2 regions of the Clostridium sp. TJA085 genome follow, and region 1 is predicted to be linked to the other one. Evidence: riboswitches for the same ligand, from Rfam matches in the RefSeq annotation. Region 1 holds a riboswitch; the other holds the start of a gene.
The links. A riboswitch is a leader RNA that binds a small molecule or an ion and turns the genes downstream of it on or off. The one in region 1 is predicted to bind FMN.

Region 1 (16,617 bases):
GAAGAGCACCTCTTGGAGTATTCTGTATGATTGGTGTATTTATCGGGGTATTTATATATTGGAAGAGTTCAAATCCAATAATTATAAATTGTGCTTTAGCTTCAATTGGAGCTTTAATATATGGACCAGTTATGTTAATTGGAGTAAGTGCATTAGATTTAGTTCCTAAAAAAGCAGCAGGAACAGCAGCTGGTTTTACAGGTCTTTTCGGATACATGGGAGGACAAGTGTTAGCAGAAGTTGCTATGGGTGCTGTTGTTGATAAGTTTAATTGGGATGGTGGATTTATACTACTTATGGCATCATGTATATTAGCAATAGTATTCTTAGCATTTACTTGGAATGTTCATGATAGATCAAAAGCTTAATAGTAAAGGTTATCAATTAAAAATTCTATATAAATAAAAGAATATTATCACACTCCTTGCAAATAATATAACTTAAGGGAGTGTGATAATTTATGAATACAACATTAGGCTGTTCAGTTCATAGTTGTATAAATAATGAAGGTGGACTTTGTGGAGCAGAATATATTCTTATTGAAGGAGAAAATGCTTACACATCAAGTCAGACACATTGTAGTAATTATAGAGAAAAATCAATAATAAATGGATTTAAAGCTTTGGGGAATACTGATTTTATTGGAGAAATAATGCAAATGGTTAATGATGGTAGTGATATAAAACTTAGTCCAACAGTTTCTTGCAATGCAAAATCTTGTTTTTATAATGGAAATGGTAAGTGTGAAGCTAGAAACTTAATAATAACTAAAAACACTGAAAGAAATGATGTGTTAACTCAATGTGAAACTTTTATAGAGTCATATTAAATATTTTTTATACTATAAATAAAATATTTAATTTATCAATTAGTTAAAACAATAATTAATAAAAATCATAATATATAATAAAACAACATATCTTCATAAATAATTTGCATGAGGTGGATAAATGAAAGATAGTATTTCTTTAGGTTTTTCTTATAATGAAAAAAAAGTTAAAAGCTTATTAGGACTAGGATTAGTTATTGTTGTTACTTTTAGTGGTATATTAATTACATCTATTGCAAACAAAATTAAATAATTATAAAGAGCTGTCAAATGAAAGTTTGACGGCTCTTTATATTATAGAAATTAATTTTAAGCTTAGAAATTTTATTTAGAATATGAATTAATTTGATAAGAGGGTTATATCAATATTTATACAACTTTTATATAACTTTATGATATAATAAGTCGGTATTACATGTTAGGAAAAAGGTGAAACGATATGGTTATAAAAAACAAAGAGTACACTTTAGATATATTGTCACAAGGATATGAAGGTGAGGGAATTGCCAAGATAGAAGGATTTCCTATATTTATTGAAGGAGCTTTAAAGAGAGAAAAGGTTAGGGCTTTAATTGTTAAGGTTAAAAAAAATTATGCATATGGCAAATTATTAGAAGTTATAGAAAAATCTGAAGGTAGAGTAGAAGCAAGATGTGAAAACTTTAAAAAATGTGGTGGGTGTAAAATTCAACATATGAATTATAAAACACAACTTGATTTTAAGTATGAGAGAGTTAAAGATTGTATAAAAAAAATCGGTGGTCTTAATGAAGATATAGTAAATTATCCTATTGGTATGAATGAAAATCCATATAATTATAGAAATAAAGTTCAATTGCCTGTAGGAATGGTTAATGGGAAATTATCAATTGGATTTTATGCACCAAGAAGTCATGACATAATTAATATAGATAGATGCTTTATTCAGGAAGATGATTCAGATAAGATAGTGAAAATCTTTAGAGATTGGATGGAAGAAAACAATATAAAACCAGCTTTTGTTGATGGTAAATTTAATAAAGAAGGTTTTTTAAGACATATAATGATAAGAAAAGGCTTCAAAACAGGAGAGGTTATGGTTGTCTTAGTTGCAACTAGAAAAGAATTAAAAAATATAAATGAGCTAATACAAAAGTTAGAGTTTAAAATTAAAGGTTTAAAAAGCGTTATACTAAATGTAAATAAAAAAGATACAAATGTAATACTTACACCTGAATGTTATACGTTATGGGGAGAAGATTGTATTACTGATTACATTGGAAACTTTAAATTTAATATATCACCTCTTTCATTTTTTCAAGTTAATCCTGAACAAACAGAAGTACTGTATGGAAAAGCACTTGAATATGCAAACTTAACAGGAAATGAAACGGTATTTGACGCTTACTGTGGTACAGGTACAATAACACTATTTTTATCACAAAAAGCAAAGAAAGTTTATGGAGTTGAAATAGTTGAGCCTGCAATAGTAAATGCTAGAGAGAATGCTAAAAAAAATAATGTTGATAATGCAGAATTTTTTGTTGGTAAGTCAGAAGAAGTTATACCAAAGCTTATAGAAGATGGAGTTAAAGCTGATGTTATAGTAGTTGATCCGCCTAGAAAGGGTTGTGATAATAAATTACTTAATGCTATAGGTGAAGTAAAGCCAGAGAGAGTCGTATATGTATCATGTGACCCAAGTACTTTAGCTAGGGATTTAAAGGAACTTGATATATTAGGATATAAAACTATAGTGGTACAACCAGTTGATATGTTTCCACATACAGCACATATAGAAAATGTTGCATTATTAGAAAGAAAATAATTTTGATAGAAATACTTATAAATTAAATATATTTTAATGGAAGAATATTAATATATATTCTTCCATTTTTATTAATAATTACAATTATGTTTATTTAGAGGTTAATTATAATTTAAAGAAAGAGAATTAGATAATAGAATGAGATTAGATAAATTTTTAGCACAGTCATCAATTGGAAAGCGTAAAGAAGTTAGAATTTATATAAAAGAAGGAAAGGTAAGAGTTAATGAAAAAGTAGTAACAGTACCTGCAATTAATATAGATGAAAAGATAGATAAAATAGAATATCTTAATAATGTAGTAGAATATTCAGAAAAGGTATATTATATGTTTAATAAACCTTCTGGGTGTATTACTGCAAAGATAGATAAAGAGCATAAAACTGTATTTGAATTTTTAAGTGAAGAAGATAAAAAAGGAATATTTCATGTTGGAAGGTTAGATAAAGATACTGAGGGTTTATTATTGTTCACTAATGACGGAGATTTTGAACATAAGTTAATGCATCCAGAAAAGCATGTATGTAAAACTTATTTCTTTTGGGCATTAGGTTCTTTAAGTAATGAAAATATAAAAAGCTTAGAAAATGGAGTTAATATAATAAAAGGTAGAGTTTTAACTAGACCTGCTAAGGTGAAAATTAATGATTATGGCTTATTTAAGGATTTTGAAGATGAACTTAAAAAGTTAAATATAAATTTAAAAAATTACAATCAATCCGTTGTTTCAGGATATATTACTATTTCAGAAGGACGAAAGCATCAAGTGAAACGTATGCTTAAAGCAGTTGGATGTAATATTTTATATTTAAAGAGAATTGCTATAGGAGAAGTAGTGTTGGACACAAAATTAAATTTAGGTGAATATAGACATTTAACAGAAAAAGAACTTCAAAGTTTGTTTAGTATTTAATATAATTATTATAATAAAATTAAGAAAGTAGAAGTTTTAAAATTTATTATATATTAAATTAGTATTGTTTTGATTTGATATATCTTTTAATTACATAATGTTTATAAATTTATTTAACATAAGTATCATTTAATTATAATATAAAATGGAGATGATTTATTTTGAATTTTGATGATGGATTAGAGAAATTAGGAATAAATAAAGGGGAAATAATAAGCAGATTTGCGAATAATACTAATTTAGTTGAAAAGTTTATAAAAGCTTTTCTTAAGGATAATACATATTATGAATTAAAAGAAGCTGTTGATAATTTAGATTATAAAGAAATAGAAATAAAAGCACATACATTAAAGGGAATATCTTTAAATCTTAGCTTTCATACATTATTTTTATTATGCACAGAACTTGTAAATGATATTAGAGCTCACAAATACAATAAAATAAAAGAACTTTTTTTAGATATAAAAAATGAGTATGAAAGAATTTGTAAAATTATATCAAGTATAAATTAATCTTGGAATTAATAATTAAATAAAAATTTATTAAATTAGTGAGGTGTATCTGTTATATTATAAGAATGTAAAAATTAAAAATGGGGGATAATTTTATGAAAAAGAAGGGACATATTCATAATAATTTAAAAAGATATAAAGAAATAAATGAATATCTTAAAGAGAAATATGATTCTTCAAGTGAATTTTATAAACAGTTATTAGATGAGTATATATATTCTAATAATGAGTTTGATATAGATGAAATTAAAAAACATGAATTATATTTAGAATCGCAAGTTGAATTGGATTCATTAAATGAATTATACAATAAAATGAAAATAGAAGATTTTATAAATAATCAATTAGTTATTAAAGAAAATAATGAAACAAAATACGCTTTTATTTTATTAGATATTGATAACTTTAATAAGATAAATAAAAAATATGGACGAATGTTTGGAAATGAAACTTTAAATAAGGTAGAGTTAAAATTAAAGTCATTAGTTAGAGATAATGATTTTATTTCAAGGGTTAGTGGAGATGAATTTATTATTTTTATTAAGGATATTAAAAATAAAAATGATGTTTTAATAAGAGCTTATGAAATATGTAAAAGTATTAATTTAATATTTTTTTATGATTTTCCAGAACTCCATGTTTCTTGCTCATGTGGAATTTCCATAGCAAAGGAACATGGAAACAGCTTTAATGAGCTTTATAATATATCATATATAGCTCTTACAGAAGCTAAGAAGTTAGGAAAGAATTGTTGTAAAATTTATGGTGAAGAGAGTATAGATATAAATAACAAAAGTTTTAATGAAAACATAAATAATAAAATTTTGATTGTTGATGATATAGATATAAATAGAGAAATTTTAAAGAGTATTTTTTCAGATGAATATGAGGTTTTAGAAGCGGAAAATGGACAGGTGGCTTTAGATATTATAAAAGAGAAAGGTAACGAGATTTTAGCTGTAATTTTAGATATAATAATGCCTATTAAAAATGGATTTGAAGTTATGGCTGAAATGAAAAATAATAATTTAATTAATGAGATACCTGTTATTGTTGTTACTATGATTGATGAAACGGAAAATGAGGTTAAAGCTCTTGAAATGGGTGCCGTTGATTTAATTGTTAGACCATATAATTCAAAAGTTATTAAAGAACGTATAAGAAATGTTATAAGTAGAAAAGAGCTTAGTAAAATAAAATATCAAAACAAGATATTAAAGGAGCAAAATGAAACTGCTGAAAGGTATCGTATAATAGTTGAACAAACAGGGGCTATAGTTTATGAATGGAACCCAATAGATAGAACATTTTATAGTTCAGCAGGAATTAAAGAATTTCTTATAAGTACAACTAAGCCATGTTTAGTTTTTTCAGGTAAAGATACTTGTTGTAAGTATTTTCATCCAGAAGATTATGGGATTATATTAAATACATATTTTAGAGATATCTTAGAGGGTAATGGTAAAACAATTGTTACTGTACGATTAAAAAAACTTGATGGATCATTTGTATGGTGTGAGATAACAATTAATTGTGTAAAAGATGATGACAACAATATACAACGTATAATAGGTACAATAGCTGATGTTGATGAAAAAATTAAATCAGAACAAAAGCTTTTATATATGGCTAAATATGATGAGTTAACTGGAATATATGATAAGGATGAATTTTACAGATCAACTTTAGATATGATTAAAAAAAATAATCAACTATCATATGCAGTAATTGTTATGAATATTTCAAAATTCAAGGTTTTAAATGATATATTTGGCTTAAAAGCTGGAGATAAATTATTATGTTTTATAGCAAATTATCTAAAGAAAAATTTAGTTGGAGATGTAAGGTTTGGAAGACTACAAGCTGATAGTTTTGCAATGTGCGTTCCAGCGGATGAGAAATTTATAATTAATTTAATAAAAGATATAGAAAAGAATATATCTATATATCCATTAGATTTTAATATAATAGTTAATTTTGGAATTTATTTAGTAGAGAAATATGATGAATGTGTAAATTTAATGTGTGATAAAGCAAATATTGCATTATCTACTATTAAAGGAAATTATGTAAAAAGATATGAATTTTATGATAGTAAAATGCGTAGAGATTTAATTAAACAACAAGAGTTAATTAATGATGTTAAGTTAGCAATGCAAAATGGAGAATTCAATATACATATACAACCTCAAATAGAATATAAATCAGGTGAAATTGTTTCAGGTGAGGCATTAGTACGTTGGAATCATAAAATTAAAGGAATGATTCCACCAAATGTTTTTATAAATTTATTTGAGGAAAATGGATTTATTACAAAATTGGATATGCATATATGGGAATGTACTTGTAAATTAATAAGAAAATGGATTGATAATGGTCAAAAAGTAGTACCTATATCAGTAAATGTATCAAGAATAGATATATTTAATTTAAATTTAAATGATCATTTCAATAAACTTATTAAAAAATATAATTTACCTAAAGGAGTTTTGGAATTAGAGATTACAGAAACAGCTTATATGGAAAACTCTGTACAACTTATTGAGATTGTAAATAAGTTAAGAGCAGATGGATTTAAGGTTCTTATAGATGATTTTGGTAGTGGATATTCTTCCTTAAGTATGCTTAAAGATATTGAAGTAGATATATTAAAATTAGATCGTAGTTTTATTCAAGATGCAAATGTTAATAAAAGAAGTGAAAAAATTTTAACTGCTATAGTATATATGGCAAATGCATTAAAAGTACCTATTATTGCTGAGGGAATTGAAACAAAGGAACAAGCGGAATTTTTAGGGGAATTAGGTTGTGACATAATACAAGGATACTATTATTCTAAGCCACTACCTATAGATAAATTTGAAAATTTACTAAATAGCAAAAACTAATAGGAGATTAATTTATATGAGAAAAAGAAAGGAAGGATATGAAAAACGAATAAAAAACATAACAATTATAAGTAATATTATAATTATACTTTTATTAGTTATATTTTTCATATTCTTTATAAGATCTATAGATAGCCTGAAAAAACAAATAAACTATATTTTTTATCATACATTTAATGTATCATCTAGTGTAAATAAAATAAGTAGTAATTTAAATAATATTGGGGTAGGTGTATCTAAGTTATCAAATTTAACTAACGAAGATGATTATAAAGATATAAAGTCAAGCATAGATAAAGATAAAAATAATATTAAAAATGAACTTAAGTACATAAAAGATAATTATTTAGGTCCTTATAAAGACTATGAAGAATTTTACAATAGTATAATGCAAGTAGAAAGTAAGTTTGATGAAGTTTTTAAAGGTGCTAAATATAACAATGGTGATTGGATTAAAAAAGAACTTGGTAAAAAGGTATGTCCGTTAGTTACTAAGTATAATAAAAAGGGATATGAAATTATTGAAAATGCTCAAAAAAAATGCTCAGAATTAAATGAATACTATGAACATATAGATAATGTTTTGGTTATTGGATTAGTTATAATTGCTTTATTTATTCTAATAGTTTCTACAGTATTTAAGAAAGCTATAAAGTCAATGAATAAAAAAGTTTATGATGGTTATGAAATATTAAGTGTTCTTTCAAAAACATTAGATGCTGTATTTATTGTTTTTAATTTAAAGGATAAAAAGAAGGAATTTATTAGTTCAAATAGTTTAAGAGTTCTTGGAATAAATAATATTGAAATAGAAAAAGATAAATTTTCATTTATTAACTTAATTCATCCAGATGAAAGAGAAGAAATAAAAGAATTGCTTGAAAATGCTAATCAAGAAGAACCTTTAGAAAAAGAGTTTAGATTTTATAAAAATAATGAATTAGAGCCTATATGGTTAAGACTTAATATATTCCCTGTAAAAGATAATTATGATCCTAAAAGTAATGTATCTAAATATATAGTAACTATTAGTGATCAAACAGAGGAGAAGAAAAAGAAGCAAGCACTTAGTGATGCTTTAAGGTTAGCTCAAGATGCTAATCGTGCAAAAGGTGATTTTCTTGCTAATATGAGCCATGAATTAAGAACTCCTATGAATGGAATTATAGGTATGACAACATTAGCTAAGACAAACATAAACAATACAAAAAAGGTAGAGCAATATTTAGATAATATATCTATTTCTTCTAATCATTTAATGATGTTAATTAATGATATTCTTGATATGGCAAAAATAGATAACGGAAAAATGTACATAACACATGAATTATTTGATTTTAACGAAATGATAAATGATGTAAATTCTATGATATATCAACAAGCTATAAAAAAAGAATTATCTTATAATGTGAAAATGACAAATATAGTTTATAAAAAGATTATTGGCGATTTTATGAGAACAAAACAGATACTTATAAATATTTTATCAAATTCAGTTAAATACACTCCTTCTGGTGGAAATGTACTTATGGAGATTAGTCAAATTCAAAGTGGAGATAAACTAAAAGTTAACTTTACAATAAGTGATAATGGAATTGGTATGAGTGAAGAGTTTTTAAAGAATTTATTTAAACCATTTGAAAGAGGTAGTAATATAAGTAATAAAAATATAGAAGGTACAGGTCTTGGACTAGCTATTACAAAAAATCTTATAGCATTACTAGATGGAACAATTAGAGTTCATAGCAATTTAAATAAAGGATCAAAATTTGTAATTGAATTGCCTTTTGATATTGATAAAAATTATAAAGTATCAGTAAATGATTTGCAAAATAATAAATTAAATACATTTAGTAATAGTAATATAAAATATTTATTAAAAGGAAAGAGATTTCTTTTAGCAGAAGATAATGATTTAAATGCGGAAATTGCGATATCATTTTTAGAGCAAGCATCTGCTAAGGTAGAACTTGCGAAAAATGGGAAAGAAGTTTTAAAAAAGTTTTTAAAATCACAAAAAAATTATTATGACTGTATATTAATGGATATACAAATGCCATTGATGAATGGATATGACGCAACTAGAGCTATAAGAAATTCGGTACACGATGACGCAGAATCTATACCTATAATTGCAATGACAGCAGATGCTTTTGAAGAGAATATTACAATGTCATTAGAAGCAGGAATGGATGGACATATATCTAAACCAATAGAGATAAACGTACTATACAATACTTTAAAGGAAATACTTATAAATAAAAAAGAAGGAAAATCTAATAATTAATAGAGAAATTTAATTTGATATAAAGTTATACTATTTTATTATTTAAAAATATAAGATTTAAATAATAAAATAAATTACAAAATTTAATTTATAAACTATATGAAAAATAGACTTTTTAAGATTTTATTTTAACTTAAAAAGTCTATTTTAAAATATAACAGAGAAAATTATTTACTTATATATTGTCCAAAAACCCAACCAGTATGTCCATTATAATTTACTTTATACCATCCATTTGAACTACCTAATACAGTAACGACTCTATTATTAGGTATAGTTAATATACAACTACTATGAGTAGTATTAGATGTTCTTAAATTTAATCCTGAGCGAGCAGTTATTCTAGCTTTCTTCATGCTTTTGTTTTCGTTATTAGAAGATGATGATTCTATGAAATTAGAATTTACTCTTACATAGTCTTTAGAAACATAAGCGTGTCCACCTATATATTCTATTTCATAGAAGTTACCTTTTGAACCTGTGATAGTAACTTTATTATTTCTTCTTAAAGAACCAATTATTCTTGAGTTAGTTGAAGCACCACTTCTAACATTTAAATAACTATTAACATTAACAGTACCAGTTTTCTTATCTGTAGAATTATTTGATTTTTTAATTTCTTTACTAGGTGATATATTTTTCGTAGTTTCTGTATAAGTTGAATTTATTCTTACATAATCTTTAGAAACATAAGCATGTCCACCTCTATATTCTATTTCATAGAAGTTACCTTTTGAACCTGTAATAGTAACTTTATTATTTCTTCTTAAAGAACCGATTATTCTTGAGTTAGTTGAAGCACCGCTTCTAACATTTAAATAACTATTAACATTAACAGTACCAGTTGATATTTTCTTAGCTTCAGATTGTATAGCTGTTTGTTTTTTAACTTCAGATTTAATATTTATTTTTTTAGTTGTATCTGTTTTTACTGATTTATAGTTTTTTACATAGTCTGAATAAACATAAGCTGAATCACCATTATAATTTATTCTATAAAAATGATTATCTAATCCTGTAATATCAACTTTAGTATTATTTTTTAATGCTCCAATTGCTTTTGATTTAACTGAAGGGTTACTTCTTACAGTTAAATAAGTATTTACTCTTACAGTACCTTCAGCTATTTTAGGATTAGTTTTACAATTAGATTTTTTAGGGCTAGTTTTATAAGCAACCTTTTTAGCTTCTTCTTTTACATATTCATAGAAATGAGAAGTTGGAGTTATATTTTTTCCATCATATAATCCTCTTTCATGATATATATTATTATTAAATAATGCCTTTTGATTATCAACAACATAAGCTAATGTATGTTCTTCATTAGCCCATCCCATAAAAATATATGCATGCATTTCTCCAGCAAAACATACATCACCAGGTTCTAATTGGTTTAAATTAGTTACTTTTTTCCATCCAACATTTTTTAGTGCTTTTTCTAAATTAGTTGTATATCCAGTCTCTTCAGGAATATTTACTCCAACACGTCTTAATGCTTCTGAAGCAAAGTAAACGCAGTTGTTGCTAGTAATACCATTATGAAGTTTTACAGCTTTTACATCAACAGATTTTTGATGTTCTGGATCCATCATATAATAATATAAATTTTCTTGAACTTTTGAATGAAATTTTGGTTTTACTGCAGATGATATTGTATTTTCACTTGAGGCTTTAACTGGTGAGTTTACTTTATTAGAATCAATTTTTTTTGTTTCTGAAGAAGATGTAGTATTTATATCTTTTTTTACTTTTTCTTCAGATTTTTTATCAACAGTATTTTTACTTTTTATAGTTTTATTTTCTGTTTTTTTGTCTTTAGTAGTTTCAGTATTTTTTGTTACATTATTATTAGTTTTCACTTCTTTATTGTTAGCTTTAGAATTAGAATCTTTTACATCTTTTTTAACTTCTGATTGATTATTAGAATCTAAAGCTTTTGAAGTGATATTTGTATTACTTTCAATTTTTTGTGTACTCATATTATCGGCAGATGCCGTTAATGAAGATGAATACAATAATGATCCTGTAGAAATTGCACTTGCAATTAAAAACATAGCTATTTTCTTACTTTTCATTATTAATCCCCCTAGTTTTCTTTTGTATATTTATCAATTAATATTTTACAATAAAATTACTTTGCAAAATGTTAATAAATTATAAATAAAGAAAAAAAAACAATATATAACAAAAAATAGATAGAGATATAAAGTGTTTTATAATATTGTTATATTAAAAGTATTTTAATATAAATTAATAGAATTATATTATTTGCAACTGTTTATGAATTTTTTAAATAAATTAAGCATTTTTAAATCTTTTAATGCGAGAATTTCAGGATGCCATTGAACCCCTATAACAAATTTTTTATTAATCATTTCTATAGATTCAATAACACCATCTGGAGCATATGAAGTGGCTTTAAAACAATTACTAAGTTTATTAATACATTGATGATGTCCACTATTAACAATATATTTATTTCCTAATAAAGAATTAACTAAACTATTATTTATTGTTGTTATAAGATGAGTTTTTTCACCTAAATAGTTTTCTTGATTATGCTTAATATGATTTTTCTTAAAATAAGATATATCTTGATATAATGAACCATAACAAACTACGTTTAATAATTGCATACCTCTACATATTCCAAGTATTGATTTATTTAAATTAATAGCTTTTTTAGCCAATGTAATTTGATACCAATCCATTAATTCGTTTGATTTATTTTGAAGAGGTTTTGGGGATTCACTATAATAAAGTGGATTTATATCTAATCCTCCAGGAAATAAAAAACCATCACAAAGATTTAATTGATAATTTAATACGTCAAGGTTTTTTGTTGCTGGTAAAATAATTGGCACACCTAAAGCATTTACAATAGACTTAGAATAATTATTGTTATTGTAATCATAATTATCTCCAATAAAATAAGTTCTTTTATCAGTAGATATAGAACTAGGTATTCCTATTATAGGTCTTTTCATAATAATCACCTCAACATAAAATAGAAAAGAACTTTTATAATATTATATTCTTTATATAAAAAGTTGATAAATTTAGTTATATATTTAATTTATAAAAATTAAGGGTAATATAAATTTTATATAATTAAGAATTTTATTGTTTAAGTTTAATAAAATATAAATAGTTTGATTCTTAAAAATCTTAAGTAGTATATAAAAACAATTAAAGAGAATAATAAAATAAGGAGTAATTTAAGATATTAATCAACTTAGGTTACTTCTTTTTTAATCTAAAATAAAGGAGGTTTCTATATGTATAAATCATTATCACCACAAAAGAAATGGATTATAAAAGGAATTCCTATTTTATTTATAATAAGTGCTTGCATTCATTCATTATATAAGTTAACAGGTGAGAATAAAATACTTGCAGCATTTTTTCCTATGAATGAAAGTGTTTGGGAACATTTGAAGATGATTTTATTACCTATAATTTTATGGTGGAGTATTTATTATTTAGTTAATGGAAAAATATACGATATAAATAAAAGAAAATGGTTTACTGGTGCTCTTGTATCATTGATTATTTCTTTAATAACTGTACCTTTATTATATTATTTTTATACTGGAGTCTTTGGTATTGAATCAGTAATTATAGATATTATAATATTATTTTTAGCTGTTTTAATTGGACAATTAATGGGATTATATGTTTATAAAAGGTGTAAGGGTATAAATTATAAATTTTGTATTATAGTTTTTATTATATTAATATTACTTTTTGTTTTATTTACATATTTTCCACCTGAATTACCTATCTTTCTTGATAGTACAACTGGAAAATATGGAATTAATTAAATATAACAAACATTAACATATTTACATTGAAAAGTAAGTATGTTATAATATTAACAAATTTAATAAATCTTCAGGGCAGGGTGAAATTCCCTACCGGCGGTAAAGCCCGCGAGCTATTAAATTAGCAGATTCGGTGAAACTCCGAAGCCGACAGTATAGTCTGGATGAAAGAAGATTAATAATAATTAAGTATTATATTTAATGAAATAATTTTGGTAATTATATTTTAAGTATAATTTTTATACAACATTAATTATTAATAGTATATTATTAAAATTTGTTTTTTAAGCTCTGAAATAATTTATATTTCAGAGTTTTTTAATATTAAATAAAAATTTAATATTAAAATATAATTTAAAATAAATTTAATTTAAAAGATATTAGATACAATTATATATTAAAAATTAAAAAATAATTATAGTATATTGTATTAATATTTTATTTAAATAAAGTTACTATTAATTTATAATATATAGCTTAATTATATTTATAAGGTTAATCAAATTCATTTAAGGTCCTGAGAAAATATTCTCAGGGCTTTTTTATATCCTAAAGAATTATTAAAAATTTAAAAAAGAGAGATGATGCTAATGGATGAAAAGTATATGAAGCTTGCGATGAATTTAGCTAAAAAAGGTGAAGGAAAGGTTAATCCTAATCCTTTAGTTGGAGCTATTATAGTGCAAGATAATAAGATAATTGGTAAAGGTTATCATAGAGAATTTGGGGAAAATCATGCTGAAATAGAGGCTTTTAATAATTTAGCTTCTGACAGTTATGGTGCAACTATGTATGTAAATTTAGAGCCTTGTTCTCATTATGGAAAAACTCCACCTTGTGTTGATAATATTATTAAAAATAAAATTTCAAAAGTGATTATAGGATGTTTGGATCCAAATGAATTGGTCAAAGGAAAAGGTATTAAAAAACTTGAAAATGCGGGAATAGAAGTTAAGATTAGTAATTTAGAAGATGAATGTAAAAAACTAAATGAAGTTTTTATAAAGTATATAAAATTAAAAAAACCATTCGTAGTTTTAAAGAATGCTATGTCTTTAGACGGAAAAATATCAACATATACTGGAGAATCAAAATGGATAACTGGGGAAAAATCAAGAGAATCTGTGCATAATTTAAGGAATAAATATATGGGGATAATGGTTGGTATCAATACTGTTATAAAAGATAATCCAGAATTAACTTGTAGATTAAAAAATGGAAGAAATCCAGTAAGAATTATAGTTGATAGTAATCTTAGAATACCTATAAATTCTAAAGTAATTTTAAATAATAAAAATTCATTTAACTTAAAATTATTAAAAGAATTTAATACTGAAATAGAAAATATAAATGATTTTTTAAAAGAAGATAATAATTTAAAAATTAGAAATAATATAGTTTTAAAAGATATAACAATAATTGCAACTACTAAAAAAGCTAACAAAGAAAAAATAAAAATTTTAGAAAGCAAAGGTGTCATAGTTTTAATTACAAAAGAAAAAGAGAATAGAGTAGATTTAAATGATTTAATGATTAAACTTGGAAAACTAAATATAGATAGCATTTTACTTGAAGGTGGATCAGAATTAAATTTTTCAGCTATTAAGGAAAGAATTGTAGATAAAATTATATGTTATATAGCTCCAAAAATAATTGGGGGAAGTAGCTCAAAGACACCAATAGGTGGACAAGGGATAGAAAAAATAAGTGATGTAATAAATATAAAAGATATGAGCTTTAAAAATATAGGAGAGGATATAGTCGTTGAAGGGTATATAAGATACTAAATAAATTACAAAGCTACTTAATAATTATAATTTAAAAAAATTTATTATATATAATTTTGAGGTGAAAATATGTTTACTGGAATTATAGAAGAAATAGGAGAGGTTAAATATATAAAAAAAGGGATAAACTCATCAAGACTTTTAATAAAAGCAAAAAAGGTTTTAGAAAATACTAAGATTGGAGACAGTGTTTCAACGAATGGAGTATGTCTTACTGTTACAAATATAAGTAATGATAATTTTGAAGCTGATGTTATGTCAGAAACATTAAGAAGAAGTAATTTAGGAGGTCTAAAAATTGGTAGTAAAGTTAATCTTGAAAGAGCATTAACTTTAGAGAAAAGATTAGGAGGTCACATTGTTAGTGGACATATAGATGGAACTTCTAAAATAATATCTTTTTTTAGAGAAGATAATGCAATTTGGATAACATTAAAAGCAGATAAAAATATTTTAAAATATATTATTTTTAAAGGTTCGGTAACAATAGATGGGGTAAGTCTTACTGTGGCATATGTAGATGATGAAATTTTTAAGGTTTCAATAATACCTCATACAGGAAGTGAAACAAATTTATTAAGTAAAAATATTAATGAAACAGTGAATATTGAGTGTGATTTAATTGGAAAGTATGTTGAAAAGTTATTAGGTTTAAATCAAATAAGTAATGAAAAGAAAGCTAATCAAATAAGTGAGGAGTTACTTATAAATACTGGCTTTATATAAAAGAAAAATAAATATTTTAACTATATTTAATAGCTTTATTTTAGATATAAGAAATATTATTAACTAAAAATAATTTATATTATATAAATAATAATTTAGGATTTTAAATATTAGTATAAAGGTGGATGGTAACAAATGTTTAAGTTTAATAGAATTGAGGAAGCAATAGAGGATATAAGAAGTGGAAAGATGGTTATAGTTATTGATGATGAAGATAGGGAAAATGAAGGAGACTTTTTAATGGCTGCTGAAATGGTTAATGGTGAAGCTATTAATTTTATGGCAAAGCATGGAAGAGGCCTTATATGCATGCCAATTGAAAAGAAAATCGCAAAAAAATTAAATTTTCATCCAATGGTTTCAAATAATACAGATAATCATGAAACTGCTTTTACAGTATCAGTAGATTATAAAGATACTACTACAGGAATTTCAGCTTTTGAAAGAGCTTTTACTATAAAAAAAGTTTTAGAAAGTAATAATTGTAATGATTTTAGAAGACCAGGGCATGTATTTCCTTTAATTGCAAAGAATAATGGAGTTTTAGAAAGGTTAGGACATACAGAAGCAGCTGTTGATTTAGCAAAACTTTCAGGTTTTAAAGGTGCTGGAGTTATTTGTGAGATAATGAGTGAAAATGGAGATATGATGAGAACAAAAGAACTTATTGAATTTGCTAAAAAGTTTGGTATTAAGATTATTACAATAGAAGATTTAGTTGAATATAGAAAAAATAAATTAGAAGTTAATAATTTTAAAGATAATCTTATTAAATGTAACTTTAATGAAAAGGAACTTACTTTTAATAATAAAAATTTAAAGTATGAAAGTAGTAATAATGAAGTTGTTGTTGAAAGAGTTGTAGAAACTAAAATGCCAACTAAATATGGTTATTTTACAATGTATGGTTTTATAAATAAATTAAATGGTGAACATCATGTGGCTTTAGTTAAAGGAAATATAGAGGGCGGAAAAAATATTCTTGTAAGAGTTCATTCAGAATGTCTAACTGGAGATGCCTTAGGGTCAAGAAGATGTGATTGTG
Region 2 (16,617 bases), on a different contig from region 1:
TTTTTTTCAAATTCTACACCTCATTTGCATATGATTTGCATTTGCATAAAATCATATTAATATAATTTCCCAGTAATGTCAATTCTAAATATTTATAAAGTTTGCTTTAATTTCTTTATTTTTAATAATATTTTTATCAATTGATTGACATGAAAATATTATTGTTTGAGCAAAATTCATATCATTTATAACATCTATTGCTCTTTCCCTTCTTATGTCATCATATTGAACAAACGAATCATCAAATATTATAGGAACTTTTTTATTTTTAAATATTAATTGTATAAAAGCTATCCTAAGAGCTAAATATAACTGATCATTCGCCCCATTACTTAAATATTCTCCGGGAAATATGTTTATTTTGTCTCTTACTGTCATATTATAGTCTTCTCCAAGCTTAACTTCTGAATATTTATCTAAAGTTAATTTTTTAAATATCTCTAATATTTTTTTATTAAGCGCTGGCCCAAAGCTTTCTCTTACTTCTCTTCCTGAAGCCTCTAAATTTTCTATTGCAACGTCTATAGCTTTTAATTTTTTATCTAAAATATTAATTTCTTCTACTATGTTTTCTAAATCTTCTTCTATATCTACTATATTTCTTTTACCTAAAAAACTAGTTTTTATTATATTTTCTAAATCTTTTATTTTCTTTTCTACTTCTATTAAAAGATTTGATTTCTCTTTTACTTCCCTTTCTATTTCTTCTTCTGAATTATATTTATAATTTATATTGCCATTTAATACATCTTTTATTTCTTCTTTTATCTCTTCAATATTTCTGTCTTTTAGTAATACTTTATATGTTTCATCAACGCTTTTTAATGAACTTTCTAATTCTTTCTTCTTTAAAATTTTATCTCTAAATTCTTTTAAATACATTTCTAAGTCTACTAATTGAATATGCTCTAAATCCATAACAGTTAATTTTTCTTTTATTTCTCTTTCTTTTTCTTTTAACTCTGATATTATTCTATCTAAATTTTCTTTCTTGGAATTATATTCTATATTCAATAAATTTAAATTGTTTTTTATTTTATTATATTCATCAAGCTCTAAGTAAATTTCTTCTAAATTATCACAATTACAAAGTTTCATTATTGATGAAAGTATTTTTTCATTTTGTTTGTATCTATCTTCATCTTTTTCAAAAGATAAATTATCTAGTTGTTTTTTTCTCTCTTCAATTCTTAATTTTGATTGGCTTTCTGCAACATAAAAACTTTCTAATGTATTTATAGCCATTAACAGATTTTTGTAATTATTACATTTTATTAATTTTACATATTCATTTAATTGCTCTTCAATATTTTTGATTTCACTATTCAAATTATCAACAACTTTTTTACTTTCTAAACCACTATTCACATTATTTAATGAATTATTACTAATTAAAATAATTACTATTCCTAATACTATAAATATTGCAAATATTACGTATAAAAATATATTGTTTATTGATGCTATATTGATACCAATTAATACTCCACTTATTGCTGATAATATAAATCCTAGTTTCCTCTTGCTTTCTAATTTAGATTTTTCTATTAAAACTTTATCATCATAATTATCTGAATCCTCAACTAAATTTTTTACTTTATAAAGCTTTTCTTCATATTCTTTAAATAAATTTTTTACTTTATCTCTATGTGATATTAGCTTTAATGAATCTCCTAAAAACTTTTTCTTTTTATTTATCTTGTCCTCTTCTTCTTCAATAGATAACTTTAACTTCTTGTTTAATAAAGCTCTTTCTCTAAGACCTTCTTGTTCTGCATTTAACCTTATTAACTTTTCTTTTAATCCATCCTCCATTGAAGAAAATACTTCATATCTCTTTATTTTCTCACTTTCATCCTTTATTCTATTTTCTACTTCTTTTAATTCATACTCATTCTCATTTTTTATGTCTAAAAAAGTTAAATACTTTTTATTTTCTTCACTAAGTTCATTTATATATTTTTCATCTATTATCCCATTATTTCTTCTTAGTTCTGTTTCAATTTCCTTTTCTCTTCTTTTTAAATCTTCACTCTTTTTTAAGTAATTTATTATTTCTCCATATTCTTTTTGAAGATTAATTTTCTTTAAGTATTTTTTAAATAATTCTAATTTCTCTATTTCTTCTCTTAACTTTTTTCTCTCTTCTTTTTTATTTATTAATTCATTCTCATTAATTAAGTTAGATTCTGAAATTTTATAAGCTTCATATCTTTCTTCTATGACATTATTATATCTTTCTTTTAATATATCAAGTTCACCATTTTTTCTTGTTGTAGTTAATTCTTTTCTAGTAGCCTTAAGCTTTTCAATAGCAGAATATGCTGAAACCTCTCCTTCACCACAGCCAAATATATCAATTATTTTTTGTATTATTTGTTCATCTTTATCCCTTGATACAACAACTCCAAGTTGAGGTATAAATAATGTCTTTAAAAATGTATTTGAGTTTACCCCTAAAAAATATGAGCCTGGCTCATCTTTATTTATATCTTTTACTTCTTCTCCAGTTAATTCATCATATATAATAGATACATCATCTTTTTTAGTTAAACCAAAACTTCTTTTAATGATATAATCTTTATTTTCATGTGATACTATAAGCTCACCTTGCATTTTTTCTCCTGAAAATGGCATATACTTTTTTCTTAAATTATTCTTTCCACCTCTAGAACTCCCAAATCCATATAACCAAATTCTTATAAAATTCTGAATTGTACTTTTCCCTTTTTCATTTTCACCATATAATAAATTCATTCCATTATTTAAATCTATTTCTCTGTCCTTAATCCCTCCAAAGGATTTAATTCTAATCTTTTTAATAATCATCCAAATTCACCTCATCTTCTGTCAAGCTTTGCAGTCCTATTTTTAAAGCAAGTTCTAATATTTCTAATTCTTCTCCACTTGCCTCAGATATTTTATTACTAATTTTTTTTACAAATATTCCTTTTGTTGAATGTTCATTTTCTATATCATCTATTTTAACTTTTATTTTTGTCTTATCTTTAATCTTTACAAAGTAAAATTCACTATCTAACTTTTCCTTTAATATTTTTTCATTTATCTTAAAACTTGCGTCAATTTCACCAACTAAATTTACTTTAAATATATTAATTTTCAAATCAAAATCTTTAAGTTCTTCTAAGATTTTTCTTTTTATTTCTCTATACCCAAATGCACTTTCTATATTTACATCCTTCTCTATATACTCTCTTTTACATGTTTTTTTAAAATTTAAATCAACATAACCTTTTCCTACATATCCGATTAAAATTCCCTTTGCACCTAATTCATCAAAACCTCTTCCTTGAGGACATCCACTATAAGCATAACTTGTTGTTCCAACCTTTTGCACTCCATTAAATTTATGCCTATGTCCAAGAGCTATATAATCTAATTTCGATTCTTCTATATCCTTTATTGTTATAGGATTATATTCATTTGTAGTTCCTTGATTTGATAATTCCCCATGAATAACAGCTATATTTATAAAATTTTTATCTACTTCTATATTTTTTAACATAGATTGTCCAACATAATTATCTTCAAAAGCTGCTCCATAAATATTAGTTTTTAACTCTTTTATAAAAACCTTTTCTAAAGAACTTTTAAAAACATGTACATTTTCTGGCCAATCAACTAGCTTATAAAACGATTTAAAGTTATAAGGATCATGATTTCCTGGACTTATAAAAACTTTTGTTCTTTTTAATCTCTTTAATTCTTCCTGTATAAAAATTAATGTACTTTTATCTAACGTATAATTATCAAATATATCTCCTGCTAATAGCATTATATCTACATTTTCTTCATTACATATTTTAATTATATTACTAAAAACTTCTTTTATTTCCTCTTTACTTTTATCTGCTAATTTATTTCTAAATTCTTTAAATGGTGTATCAAAATGTATATCTGCACAATGAAGTATTTTTACTTTTTCCATAATAAATCCACCTTTCTATTTAACGAACTTTTGTTCTCATTTTATCATACATTTTACGCAAAAAGAAAGAGGATGATTTACTAAAATCATCCTCTTGGCATTGAAATACGTATTCCTTAAATGGTGTAATTACAAAGAGTTACTTAAAACCCTTTCAGTAGGTGTTTACTTTAGAGAACTTTCGTATTCCTCTACCATTCTCTTAACCATTTCGCCACCTACGGATCCACATTGTCTTGAGCTTAAATCTCCGTTGTAATCACTAAATGGAACTCCTAATTCTCTAGCTACTTCATTTTTAAATGCTGCTAGACCCTTTTTAGCTTCTGGAACTATCACTCTATTTGACATAATTGATCCCTCCTCAGGCTTACGGTAATTGTAAAATAAATTTTAATTTATCTTACAATCATAGTTTATCCTGAGGATAAAATTTAATCCCAAGTAACTTTTTCCAATTACATTAATGCTTTAAACTTATATCCCATTTTATTTAAGTCATTTATTTTATTTTCTAATTTATTATATTCTTCTTTATTAATTTTATTTAAATCTATATAAAAAGCTATATCTTGATTATTTAAATCAATTAAATCAATTTTTTCATCTATAATTTGAACATTATTTTTATCTAATATATTTTTAATATCTAAGTATTTTGGTATAATTGTATGACCATTTTTTTGCATTAAACCATAATACTGTTTATTTTCATCGTCAATTTGTTCATTTTCTAAAAATGTTAGTTTAATTTTTAATGAATTTGCAAAATCAATAATTTCAGGTACGTTCTTGTTTATATTTGCATCTTCGGATTCTACTATTACATACACACTAGATACATCCTTATCTTTTAATTTTTTTATTGATTTATATTCAGTATCTACAATAGTGTCAACAACATCATTTATTTTTTGTTCCTTATCCACACTTATAACTTCATGTTTTTCTGAAAGAATAACTCTAGTTTGAGTATGTATTATCCTATCTATAAAAATTATACTAACTAAAGTAACTACAAGAATTAAAATGCCCATTACAAATTTCTTCTTATTTTTACTCATATTTCCCCTCCTACATTGCTTCATAATTAAATTATACCATATTTTTTAATTAAATATTAATTTTTTTTCAATTATATTAATATTTTCTCTTTTTTGTTTTCTTTTTTGACAAATTAATTACATTTTAATATTTTTTTCTATATTTTCTAAAATTATAGGAGTTTTTTTAAAATATATTTAATATTTTACTTGAAATATTATTTATAACAACAAAAAAAGCACTTAGTTTCACTAAACTAAGTGCTTTTGGCAGGGGCAGTAGGACTTGAACCCACAACCAATGGTTTTGGAGACCACTACTCTACCAATTGAGCCATACCCCTAAGACGCTATTTATTTTATCATAAAATATTATGCTATGTCAATATTATTTTTTTGTAACAACATATTGTTAATTTTTATATTTTAGATTATAATATACTAAAATATTTTGATTGTCAAAATATTTTAATTTCAAATTAAGTGAGGTGTTTAAATGAATATAAAACCCTTAAAAATAGGAGAATTAGTATCTAGGTTACCTATAATTCAAGGTGGAATGGGTGTTGGTGTATCTCTTTCTAATCTAGCTTCTGCTGTTACAAACGCAGGTGGCATAGGAATTATTTCTTCAGCTCAAATTGGATTTAAAGAAAGAGATTTTGAAAATAATCCTTTAGAAGCAAACCTTAGAGCATTAAAAAAACATATAAAATTAGCTAAAGAAAAATGTAATAACGGAATAATAGGAGTTAATATTATGGTTGCAACAAATGAATATGCAAGATATGTAAGAACTGCTATAGAATCTGGAATAGACCTTATTATCTCTGGAGCTGGCATGCCCACAACTCTTCCAAAACTCACCAAAGGATATAATGTAAAATTGGCTCCAATAGTCTCTTCACTAAAAGCAGCAAAAGTAATTCTTAAATTATGGGATAAACACGATAATATAGCACCGGATATGATTGTGGTTGAAGGACCAAAGGCCGGAGGACATTTAGGTTTTAAAAAAGAAGATATTGAAATTTCAAATGAAACTTTTGATGATACTATAAAAGCTATAGTATCACATGTTAAAGATTATGAAATTAAATATAATAAATCTATTCCTATAATTGCAGCTGGTGGCATATTCAACGGTAACGATATAGTTAAATATTTAAATCTTGGTGCTTCCGGTGTACAAATGGCTACTAGATTTGTAGCAACAGAAGAATGTGATGCATCAAAAGAATTTAAAGAATCATATATAAATGCTACAAATGAAAATATCGGAATTGTTAAAAGCCCAGTTGGGATGCCAGGTAGAGCTATACTAAATTCTTTTGTAAATAAAACTTTAAATGAAAATATCAAAGTTATAAAATGTTATAATTGCTTAACCCCTTGTAATCCTTCTACAACACCTTATTGCATAAGTAAAGCTCTTATAAATTCAGTTAATGGAGACTTAGAGAATGGTCTTATCTTCTGTGGTGAAAATGTAAGTAAAATTAAAAATATAACTACAGTAAAAAAATTAATGACAGAATTAGAAAACGAAATTAAAGCAATTTAAAAAAGGGAAGAATAAATTCTTCCCTTTTCTAATTACTTAATACTATATTTATTTTGTTAGATATAAATATAGTAATTTTATAGTATTTTCTAAAGCACTATAATGTGTTCTTTCCATTCCATGTGATGCATGTACTCCTGGTCCTATAAGTGCTCCTCTTATATTATTTCCACCTCTAAGCGCTGCCCCTACATCTGAACCATATCTTGGGTATATATCAATTACATAATTTAAATTATTTTCTTTTGAAAGATTAACTAATTCTGTTACCATATTATAATCATAAGGCCCACCTGAATCCTTTGCGCATATAGAAACATCATATTCTGTGCAGTTTAAATCATCACCAATACATCCCATATCAACGGATATCATTTCTGTTATCTCTTCTGGTATATATGAAGCTCCATGACCTACTTCTTCATATGTTGATATCAAAATTTTAGTATCAAAATTTGGAACAATTTTTTCTCTACTTAATAATTCTAAAAGTGATATTAAACAAGCTACGCTACCTTTATCATCTATAAATCTTGATTTTACAAATCCACTTTCAGTTATAGTTGTTTTTGGATCTATAAATACAAAATCTCCTGAACATATTCCTAAATTTAATACATCCTCTTTATTTTTTACAACTTCATCTATTCTAATTTCCATATTTTCTGGATCTCTTTTTCTAGATGATGCATCTTCATACACATGAACAGCTGCACTGCTACTTAAAAATGTACCTGAATATTCTTTTCCCTCTCTAGTTCTTATAGTACAATATTCACCATCTAATGTTGGTACAATTGGCCCTCCAATTAAAGTAAACTTAAGTGTACCTTTATTTGTAATAGATCTTACCATAGCCCCTAACGTATCTACATGAGCTGAAAGACCAATAACCTTTTCATTGGATTTACCTTTTATATCTATTACTAAACATCCTTTATTTGTTTCATAACATTTATAACCTAGTTTTTCTACCTTTTCCTTTACCATATTTATTATTTCAAAACAAAAACCACTTGGACTATTAAACTCTAATAATTGTTTAGCAGTATTTAATAAATATTCTTTGTTTAAATTTAAATTCATAATCTTCCCCTCCTATAAACTCTATATATAACATAGATTCTAATCTATATTTTTTTAATTTTAAAAATGCTTTTTTATTCAAAGCATTTTTTAGTAAAATATTCAAAAATATTCTCTTTTTATTATAACATTTAAATATATTATACGAACAATTAAATATTCACTATTAAATTAATTCAAACAATAAAAATAAGGAGTTTAATACTCCTTATTTTTCTATCTTAAATCAGCAGGAAACTCTAATCCTATCTCTTTTCTTATTTTATCCATAAGCTCTATAGCAATAAGAGAATTTAAATGAGAATTTTTATTTGAATCTATTTCATTATTATTTATTAATTTTATAAATTCATCAAGTTCATAATACATATCATCTTTTCTCTGACATATAGATATATTTTCTTCTCTACCATCTCTATATACTATTTTTACATTATTAAAATGTATTCCATCTGATATTATAGTTCCTTCTTCACCTTGAATTTCAATAGGTAAATTTGAATCACTTATTTTTGAATACATTATTACAGAACTAAAATCATCATAAGTAAATATTGCTGTTCCTTGACCATCTACTCCAGTATCTAAAAATATTCCATTACTAATAACATCGTTTGGTTTTCCAAAAAGTGAAACCATTGGATGTATACAATATACCCCAATATCCATAAGTGCTCCATTTGAAAGTTCCTTCTTAAATGCATTAAGTATTATACCTTCTTTGTACTTATCATACCTTGAAGAATATTGACAATATGATGCAAAGTATCTTCTTATTTTTCCAATCTTATGAATATTTTCTTTAACACTTAAAAAATTAGGTAATACAGTAAGTCTCATAGCCTCCATTAATAAAACCTTATTTTTTTCAGCAACTTTTATCATATTCTCTACTTCTTTTAAATTAGAAGCCATTGGTTTTTCACAAAGAACATGCTTTTTATTATTTAAACATACAATAGCTTGCTCAGCATGAAAAGCATTTGGTGATGCTATATATACAGCATCTATCTCTTTACACTTTGCAAAGTTTTCTATATTATCAAAAAATAATTTAGCACAATGTTTTTCTCCAAATTCTTTTGCCGTTTCTAGCTTTCTTGAATAAACAGCTATAAGTTCAAAATTTTCATGTGTACTTGCAGCATTTAAAAATCTTTCACATATTGCACTTGTTCCTATAACCCCAAATCTAACTTTATTCATTTCTCATTCCCCTAACTTTCTTATTAATATACCTCTGGTATCATTATTACAACACATTTTGCCTTCTTTACAACATGAGCTGTTACTGATCCAACTAGCGCAGTAAACTTCTTCTTAGTATTCTTCGCCATTAATATTGTATCAATATTATTATCTTCTGCATATCTTAAAATTTCATCACCTGCATACCCAAAAGAAAATTCTTTTTTATAATCAAATTCTTTATTTAATTTATTCAACTGTTCTTCTGCATCTTTTAATATTCTTTTTCCTATAATCTCAGAATCTTTTACTTCTTCTGATACTGCCATACCATTTATAAATACTATCTCTCTTACATTAAGAAGTACTACTTCAACATCTTCTGGTTTAAAATTATTATTTAAATATTGTAATGCTATTAAACTTCTTTCACTGCCATCTACTGGTATTAATATTTTTTTCTTTTCCATTTTTAACACCTCTCGTATAAATTTATTTTATATAATTATACATCTTATACAATTTTTTATCTTTATTTAAAAATGTAAATTAATACATTATTTAAATTTACCATTATTATATTTTTTATAATTTAATAAAAATAAATTTTTATAAAAAAAAGACTAAAAACAATTGTTTTTAGTCTTTATCACTATGGCAGGGGCAGTAGGACTCGAACCCACAACCAATGGTTTTGGAGACCACTACTCTACCAATTGAGCCATACCCCTTTAGGACAATAATGATTATAATATATATTTATCAAAAAAGCAATAATATTATTTATTTTTTATTAAAGATTGCATTTTTTCAATATTGCCTTGAATAATATCTATAAATTCTTTATTATCATCAAAAACTTCTAACTTTATATTCTTAATATTATTATTAGACTTAACTTCTTTATCAGCTGAGTTTTGTACAAAAACTACATCCTCTGATTTTAAATTATTATTCTTAATATAATCATCTAAGGATTTTTCTTTAGGAAGAGTTTCAAAATTTAATCCTATACCTCTAAAGAAATATTCTAAGCTATTATCTTGTAATATAAATTTGAACTTTTTATAATCAGAAATATTTTTTTCAAAACCTTTTTGAATTTCATCTAATTTCTTAACTAAACTATTATAATTCTGTTCATAAAAATTTCTATTCGCAGGATCCTTTTCTTGTAATGCTGATTTTGCGTTATAAATCATTATTTTATATTCAGGAATTCCTAAAAAATAATATGGATTAGTTACAGTTTTCTTATTTAATTCAATTGAAATTTCTCTTATCCCTCTTGATAAATTTATTACTCCAAGTTTACTTTTATCAAGTTCTGAAATCATATTGTTTATTTCTAAGCCACTATATGTAACTGCTGAATAAAAGAATAAATCCATATTTGAAATATTATCTACTATACTTTTATCATACTTATAATTCTTTATATCATTAAAATTATTAAACATATATTGTACATTATGTTTATCACCACATAATTTTTTAATCATTTCATATTGTGGTTTATTTATTGTCATTATATTTAAATATACATCTCTATTATTCTTATCATTTTCAGAAGTATCTGCCATAAGTGGTTTAGATACTACACCAATGCCTAAAAAAAACGCTGCTGTTATAATTAGCATTGCAGCTGTTAACTTTTTCATGATTTCACCTCTTCAAAACCATAATCTATAGTTATTTTTTGTAAATACTTATATTAATATATTCTACACTTTTTATTTTAGTTATGCAATTACAATTATATTACTTTTACTTTTCTTTTTTTTAAAATTTGGATAGAATATAAGGATAAGTTAATAATTATAGAAAGGAGCTTTTTAATATGGATTTTGAAGTTAATAGTATTGCGGAAACTACGAATATCGGTAGACAATTAGGTAAAATTTTAAACCCTGGTGATATTGTTTGTTTAACTGGTGATTTAGGAACAGGTAAAACTCATATAACAAAAGGTATTGCTGAAGGACTTTCAATAACTGAAAATATAACAAGCCCTACATTTACAATTGTTAATGAATACGACTCTGGAAGATTAAAATTATACCATTTTGATGTGTATAGAGTAAGTGATCCTGATGAGATTTATGCAATTGGATTTGATGATTACATATTTGGTGAAGGTGTTTCTATTATAGAATGGGCAAATTATATAGAAGAAATTTTACCTAAAGATTATCTTCATATATATATACAAAAAGATTTATCAAAAGGAGAAAATTATAGAAAAATTTCTATTACTCCATATGGTGAAAAATATAATTACGTAAAGGAGCTGACTTTATGTTAGTTTTAAGTGTTGACTCTTCTTCAAAATGTGCTACTGTAGCACTTCTTAATGAAGATATGGTTATTGCTGAATATACATTAAATAATAAAAGAGAACATTCTGTTCTTCTTATGGGAATGATAGACAAGGTATTAAAAGATTCTAATCTTTCTATAAATGATGTTGACGGTTTTGTTGTATCAAAGGGACCTGGTTCTTTTACTGGTCTTCGTATAGGAATGGCTACAATAAAAGGGCTTAGCTTTGGAAGTAATAAACCTTATGTAAGTGTATCAACATTAGAAGGTTTAGCTTCATCTCTTACATACTTTGATGGAATAATATGTCCTATTATGGATGCAGTAAGAGAAAATGTTTTTACTGCAATATATAGATGTAAAAATGGTACTATTGAAACATTGATAGATTGTACATCTATGGATTTACCTGAACTAAAAGAAGAACTTAATAAGTTAAATGAAAAAGTACTTCTAACTGGTGACGGTGCAATAAAACATAAAGAATATTTATCTAAAAATATAAAAAATTCTTACTTTGCTCCTATTCATCTAAATACAGTAAGAGCTTCTCAAATAGGTGAAGTTGGTTTAAAACTATTAAAAAAAGGAATAAAAGATGATGAAAATTCATCACCACTTTACTTAAAAAAACCTCAAGCAGTTAGAGAATTAGAAAAAAGGCTACAAATGACAAATGGCGAATCTAATTCTTAAAGAAATGGACTTCTCCGATTTAGAAGGAGTATATGAGGTTAGCTCTCTAAGTCTTAAGGAAACATGGAGTTTAAATTCAATAGAAAAAGAACTAAATAATAAATTGGCAACATATATTGTATGCTTAGAAGATTCTAAGGTTTTAGGCTTTGCAGGCTCATGGCTTATAGCATCTGAAGGACAAATTACTAATGTAGCTGTTCATCCTAATTCTAGGGGCAAAGGAATAGGAAAATATTTAATGGAAAAACTAATCTTTGTTTTAAAAAATAAAGGATGTACCGATATTACATTAGAAGTTAGAAAATCAAATATTATTGCTCAAAATCTTTACAAATCCTTAGGTTTTAAAGAAGAAGGTATAAGAAAAAACTTTTATGAAGATAACAAAGAAGATGCAATAATAATGTGGCTTCATAATATATAAAATTTAAAGCAAAACAAAAGGAGTTATTTTTAAATAACTCCTTTATTTTATAAAATACAATTTTGTTATGCTATTTTTTCTTTGCGCTTTTCTCCAAAGTTTGGATCACATTTAAATACTGATACTGACACCTTTTTATATAATGCATAAGTTACAACAGATACTATTACTCCTTTTATAGCATTAAAAGGTAACAATCCTACTGTTACATATTGCATTAGTTGTGTTGAATCCATATGCATTCCGTAAGCTGGTAATAAAAAATACACATTAGCAATTATTCCAACTAACTCCATTAATATTATACTAACTACCATACCTAATATTGCAGTCTTTTTTGACTTATTTCTAGAATAAATAAATGCAGCTGGTAAAACAAATGATGCTCCTATAATAAAGTTTGCAACTTCTCCAACTCCACCAGTTCCACTTCCCGCTAATAGAAAGTGCATAAAAACTTTTATTAATTCTATAATTACACCTGCAATTGGTCCAAAAGCAAATGCTCCCATAATTGCTGGAACATCACTTAAATCCATTTTAAGCCATGGAAAAATTGGTATTAAAGGTATTTCAATATACATTAATATGAAAGCCATACCTGCTAATAATGAAATTTTTACGGTTTTGTTTAAATTTGATGTCATTTTATAATTCCTCCCCCAAATTATCTTCTTTTGGTGGGTAACTATTAATAACTAATTTTTTAAATAAAAAACCCTGATATTTAATTATATCAGGGCGTTAAGTTTCAAACCTAAAGTTATTAATATTTTACCTTCTTTCATCCAGACTATACTGTCGGCTTCGGAATCTAACCGAATCATGCTAAACCATTAGCTCGCGGGCTTTACCGCCGGTGGGGAATTACGCCCCGCCCTGAAGATATTTATTTAATTTACAATTTAATCCTATCACCTTAACTTATCATTGTCAATAAAATAACATTATATTTTTTGTATTATTTTATCGCAAAAATATAATCATCTATATATTCACCAATTCTATCCTTTAATAACTCTTTCGCCGAAATATTTAACTTGCCTTCTCTAATTTTTTTAAATTGACTATGCATAAATTGACTTACTAAAGTTATTGGAATTTCAACTTTTTCTAAATTATCCATCATCTTTTCCAATGCAAAATTTACATCTTCTCTTGGCATATAATATCTACATCTATCTGATAAACTATATCTTCTATCAAATTTTATTTTTTCACTTGTACCTGAGTAATGTTTAATCCAATCCTTTGGATCTTTAACCATATTAAAATCTAATACATCCATAAACCTTGATAATTCTAAATCTGGATTATATTTTAATAATTCATTTTCCATTGCATTTAATGCAAAGGCACCTTCTCTAAAGCCAAATGTTAAAGCTGGTCCAACTTTTAAAATTATATATCCATCCTCAACCATTTCTCTCAAAGCTTTAGGCGTTTGATAATCAGTTGAGTGAGCTTCAAATACTAAATTATCATATTTCTTTATAGCATCACTTAATTCTTTTGCTGAATCTCTATTATATTCCCAAACATTATCACTACTAAATTCAACTCCTGGTTGCACAACTACTCCTACAACATAATCAAAAGCTTCTCGTAATCCTCTATTGTAAAAAGCTTCTTTAAATGTATTTACAGTTGTTTCAAAATCTTCTTTTCTTGTAACCTTTATTCCTTCTTCTTCATCATTCTCTACTTGCGCTCCTCCAGGTATTGGAACTTCACTACCAATTATATAAACTGGATGGATTGCATTTTTATTTATATTTAACAATTCTTTATATGCATTTTCACATACCTCACAAAGAATAGCTGCTCTTTTAGCTATTATCTCATCTCCAAATTTTCCTGATTCAATATCACCTTTAAGCGGCATACTTGTATCTAAATGAATTTTTGTAAATCCTGCAAGAACATATTCTCTAACTAATACTTTTGCATTTTCCATAGCTATTTTAGAATCTAAGTTTGTCCATGTTAAAGGTCCTAAATGATCTCCACCAAGGATTATTCTTTCCTTTGGAAAATTATTTTTATAAGCTAAGTTATAAATATAATCTATATATTCTTTTGGTTTCATTCCAGTATATCCACCAAATTGATCTACTTGATTTGCTGTTGATTCAATTAAAAGATTCATATTAGTATCTCTTAATCTTTCCATTGCAGCCTCAATTACATATTGATTTGAACAACAAACAGAAAATATTCCTACTATTTCTCCCCTCTTATATTTATTAACTATTTCTTTAATAGGATGCATTTATATTATTCACCTCTTTTTTAAGCTTTATTATTACTTCCACATATAATTATCTTATGTTTAACTATATCTCTCATTGCTTCTTTACCAGGTGTCATATAATTTCTTGGATCATTAGCTTCTGGATGATTCACAAAATATTTCTTTACAGCATCTGAAAAAGGTATTTTTAAATCTGTAGCTACATTAACTTTACATATTCCACACCTTATAGCTTCTTTAACTAATTCATCAGGCACATCTGATGCACCATGTAAAACTAAAGGAATAGAAACTTTTACTCTTATTTCTTTTAATCTTTCAAAATCAAGCTTTGCTTTTCCTTTATATAGTCCATGAGCAGTACCAATTGCAACTGCTAATGAATCTATACCAGTTTTATCAACAAAATCTTTAGCTTGGTCAGGATTTGTATACATTGTATCTTTTTCATCAACAACCAAATCATCTTCCTGCCCACCAAGTCTTCCAAGCTCTGCCTCAACTGTAGCATCAAATTTATGAGCATATTCAACAACTTCTTTAACTATTTTTATATTATTTTCATACTTTTCATAAGATGCATCAATCATTGCTGACTTAAAACCTTTGTCTATATAATCTTTTATATCACTTATATCCTCAAAATGATCTAAATGTATAGCTATAGGAATTTTATATTTCTTTGCAGCAACCTCAGCCATTGAAACAATATAATCAGCGCCAGCATATTTAATAGTTGATGGTGTTCCAGCTAATATAACTGGTGACTTTAGTTCTGATGCAGTTTCAACAACAACTTGTAAAGTTTCTAAGTTGTGTATATTAAATGCTGGTACCGCATATCCCTCTCTTTGAGCTTTTTTAAGCATTTCTCTAGTTGATAATATTTTCCCCATTCTCTTTACCCTCTTTCTTAAACTCTTATAACTGTACCTAAGTTCATATTAAATTCCATCTACAAAATCTACTTCTTCCTTATTTTCTTTCTTTACTTCAAAAGCCTTTATTGAATTATTTCCTGAATTAATAGCAAAATCTATTAACTCATTAACATTCATTCCATCTCTACATAATGAAACTTCAAGAAGCATTCCAAGATTTGTCCCTGCTAATACTCTCATATTTTTATTTTGTAATTTTTGACTTAATAGAACTGAAATTTTAAAAGGAGATCCACCTGCTAAATCTGAAAGAACTAAAATTTCATCAGTATTTAATTCTGAAATTGCACATTTTAATTTTTTTTCTAAAGCTTCTGTACTATCCCCTTCAATAAAATCTACACATCTTAAATTTTCTTGCTCTCCTGCAATAAGCTTTAATGAACTTAACATGCCTGTTGCAAAATTCCCATGACCTGTTAATATTATTCCTACCATTTAAAATTCCCCCTACTTATAGACTATTTCTTATATTCATGTATTATTACACCCTTGACTACTCTATTTACTGTTCCATCAGGTCTTGGATTATCTGGAGATATTCCTAACTTAAGTGAACTAAATAATCCAAACATTTGTCCAAAAAGCATGTAATTAAATACTGTATATATTTCTGGAATATCCTTCCCATCTATTTCTATATACTTATCACATAATGAATTAAGTTCATTGTTTTTGTTATAGCTAATTACAGCTAATTTATGCCCTCCATTGTCTCCATGTATTTCTTTTATTAAATCCAAATCATAAAGATTTGTATAACTATTTATTGAATTCATAAAAATAACTAATGTATTATCATCTATAATAGACTTTGGACCATGCCTAAATCCTAAAATTGATTCACAAACAGTAACTATCTTTCCACTAGTTAACTCTAAATTTTTAAGAGCCATTTCTTGACATAATCCCTTTAATGCTCCTGAACCTAAATAAACAACTCTATTACATCCTAAATCTACAAGCTCTTTAACATCTTTAAATTTATTTTCTAATATTTTTTCTCCTTGCTTTACAACTATATCAACATATTTTTTATTTTCCTTTAAATTATCTATATCAAAAGCTAATAATGTTGCAAGCACCATACAACTAAAAGAACTTGTCATTGCAAAACTTTGATCATTTGACCTTTCTGGCATTAATA

Region 2: another riboswitch for FMN. It lies ahead of AC4FQW_RS06730 (ECF transporter S component); the one in region 1 lies ahead of ribD (bifunctional diaminohydroxyphosphoribosylaminopyrimidine deaminase/5-amino-6-(5-phosphoribosylamino)uracil reductase RibD).

What each region holds. Positions count from the first base shown of each region.
Region 1 covers NZ_JBZEEZ010000002.1:382,443-399,059, reverse strand. The annotation lists gene glpT (glycerol-3-phosphate transporter) at 1-368, shown strand, start outside; gene AC4FQW_RS09070 (DUF1540 domain-containing protein) at 461-829, shown strand; gene AC4FQW_RS09065 (hypothetical protein) at 951-1,082, shown strand; gene rlmD (23S rRNA (uracil(1939)-C(5))-methyltransferase RlmD) at 1,269-2,636, shown strand; gene AC4FQW_RS09055 (pseudouridine synthase) at 2,775-3,548, shown strand; gene AC4FQW_RS09050 (Hpt domain-containing protein) at 3,710-4,060, shown strand; gene AC4FQW_RS09045 (EAL domain-containing protein) at 4,156-6,948, shown strand; gene AC4FQW_RS09040 (PAS domain-containing hybrid sensor histidine kinase/response regulator family protein) at 6,965-9,235, shown strand; gene AC4FQW_RS09035 (SH3 domain-containing protein) at 9,403-11,310, opposite strand; gene AC4FQW_RS09030 (gamma-glutamyl-gamma-aminobutyrate hydrolase family protein) at 11,500-12,222, opposite strand; gene AC4FQW_RS09025 (DUF6512 family protein) at 12,514-13,059, shown strand; FMN riboswitch at 13,122-13,239, shown strand; gene ribD (bifunctional diaminohydroxyphosphoribosylaminopyrimidine deaminase/5-amino-6-(5-phosphoribosylamino)uracil reductase RibD) at 13,650-14,846, shown strand; gene AC4FQW_RS09015 (riboflavin synthase) at 14,916-15,572, shown strand; gene ribA (GTP cyclohydrolase II) at 15,708-16,617, shown strand, end outside.
Region 2 covers NZ_JBZEEZ010000001.1:1,311,345-1,327,961, forward strand. The annotation lists gene AC4FQW_RS06655 (metal ABC transporter solute-binding protein, Zn/Mn family) at 1-10, opposite strand, end outside; gene AC4FQW_RS06660 (AAA family ATPase) at 85-2,829, opposite strand; gene AC4FQW_RS06665 (metallophosphoesterase family protein) at 2,819-3,949, opposite strand; gene AC4FQW_RS06670 (alpha/beta-type small acid-soluble spore protein) at 4,115-4,300, opposite strand; gene AC4FQW_RS06675 (hypothetical protein) at 4,408-5,013, opposite strand; tRNA gene AC4FQW_RS06680 (tRNA-Trp) at 5,261-5,336, opposite strand; gene AC4FQW_RS06685 (NAD(P)H-dependent flavin oxidoreductase) at 5,489-6,556, shown strand; gene AC4FQW_RS06690 (M42 family metallopeptidase) at 6,605-7,642, opposite strand; gene AC4FQW_RS06695 (Gfo/Idh/MocA family protein) at 7,859-8,848, opposite strand; gene AC4FQW_RS06700 (universal stress protein) at 8,872-9,300, opposite strand; tRNA gene AC4FQW_RS06705 (tRNA-Trp) at 9,486-9,561, opposite strand; gene AC4FQW_RS06710 (metal ABC transporter substrate-binding protein) at 9,610-10,491, opposite strand; gene tsaE (tRNA (adenosine(37)-N6)-threonylcarbamoyltransferase complex ATPase subunit type 1 TsaE) at 10,671-11,135, shown strand; gene tsaB (tRNA (adenosine(37)-N6)-threonylcarbamoyltransferase complex dimerization subunit type 1 TsaB) at 11,129-11,848, shown strand; gene rimI (ribosomal protein S18-alanine N-acetyltransferase) at 11,829-12,275, shown strand; gene AC4FQW_RS06730 (ECF transporter S component) at 12,341-12,922, opposite strand; FMN riboswitch at 13,048-13,166, opposite strand; gene AC4FQW_RS06735 (class II D-tagatose-bisphosphate aldolase non-catalytic subunit) at 13,237-14,547, opposite strand; gene AC4FQW_RS06740 (tagatose bisphosphate family class II aldolase) at 14,568-15,425, opposite strand; gene agaF (PTS galactosamine/N-acetylgalactosamine transporter subunit IIA) at 15,474-15,908, opposite strand; gene AC4FQW_RS06750 (SIS domain-containing protein) at 15,932-16,617, opposite strand, start outside.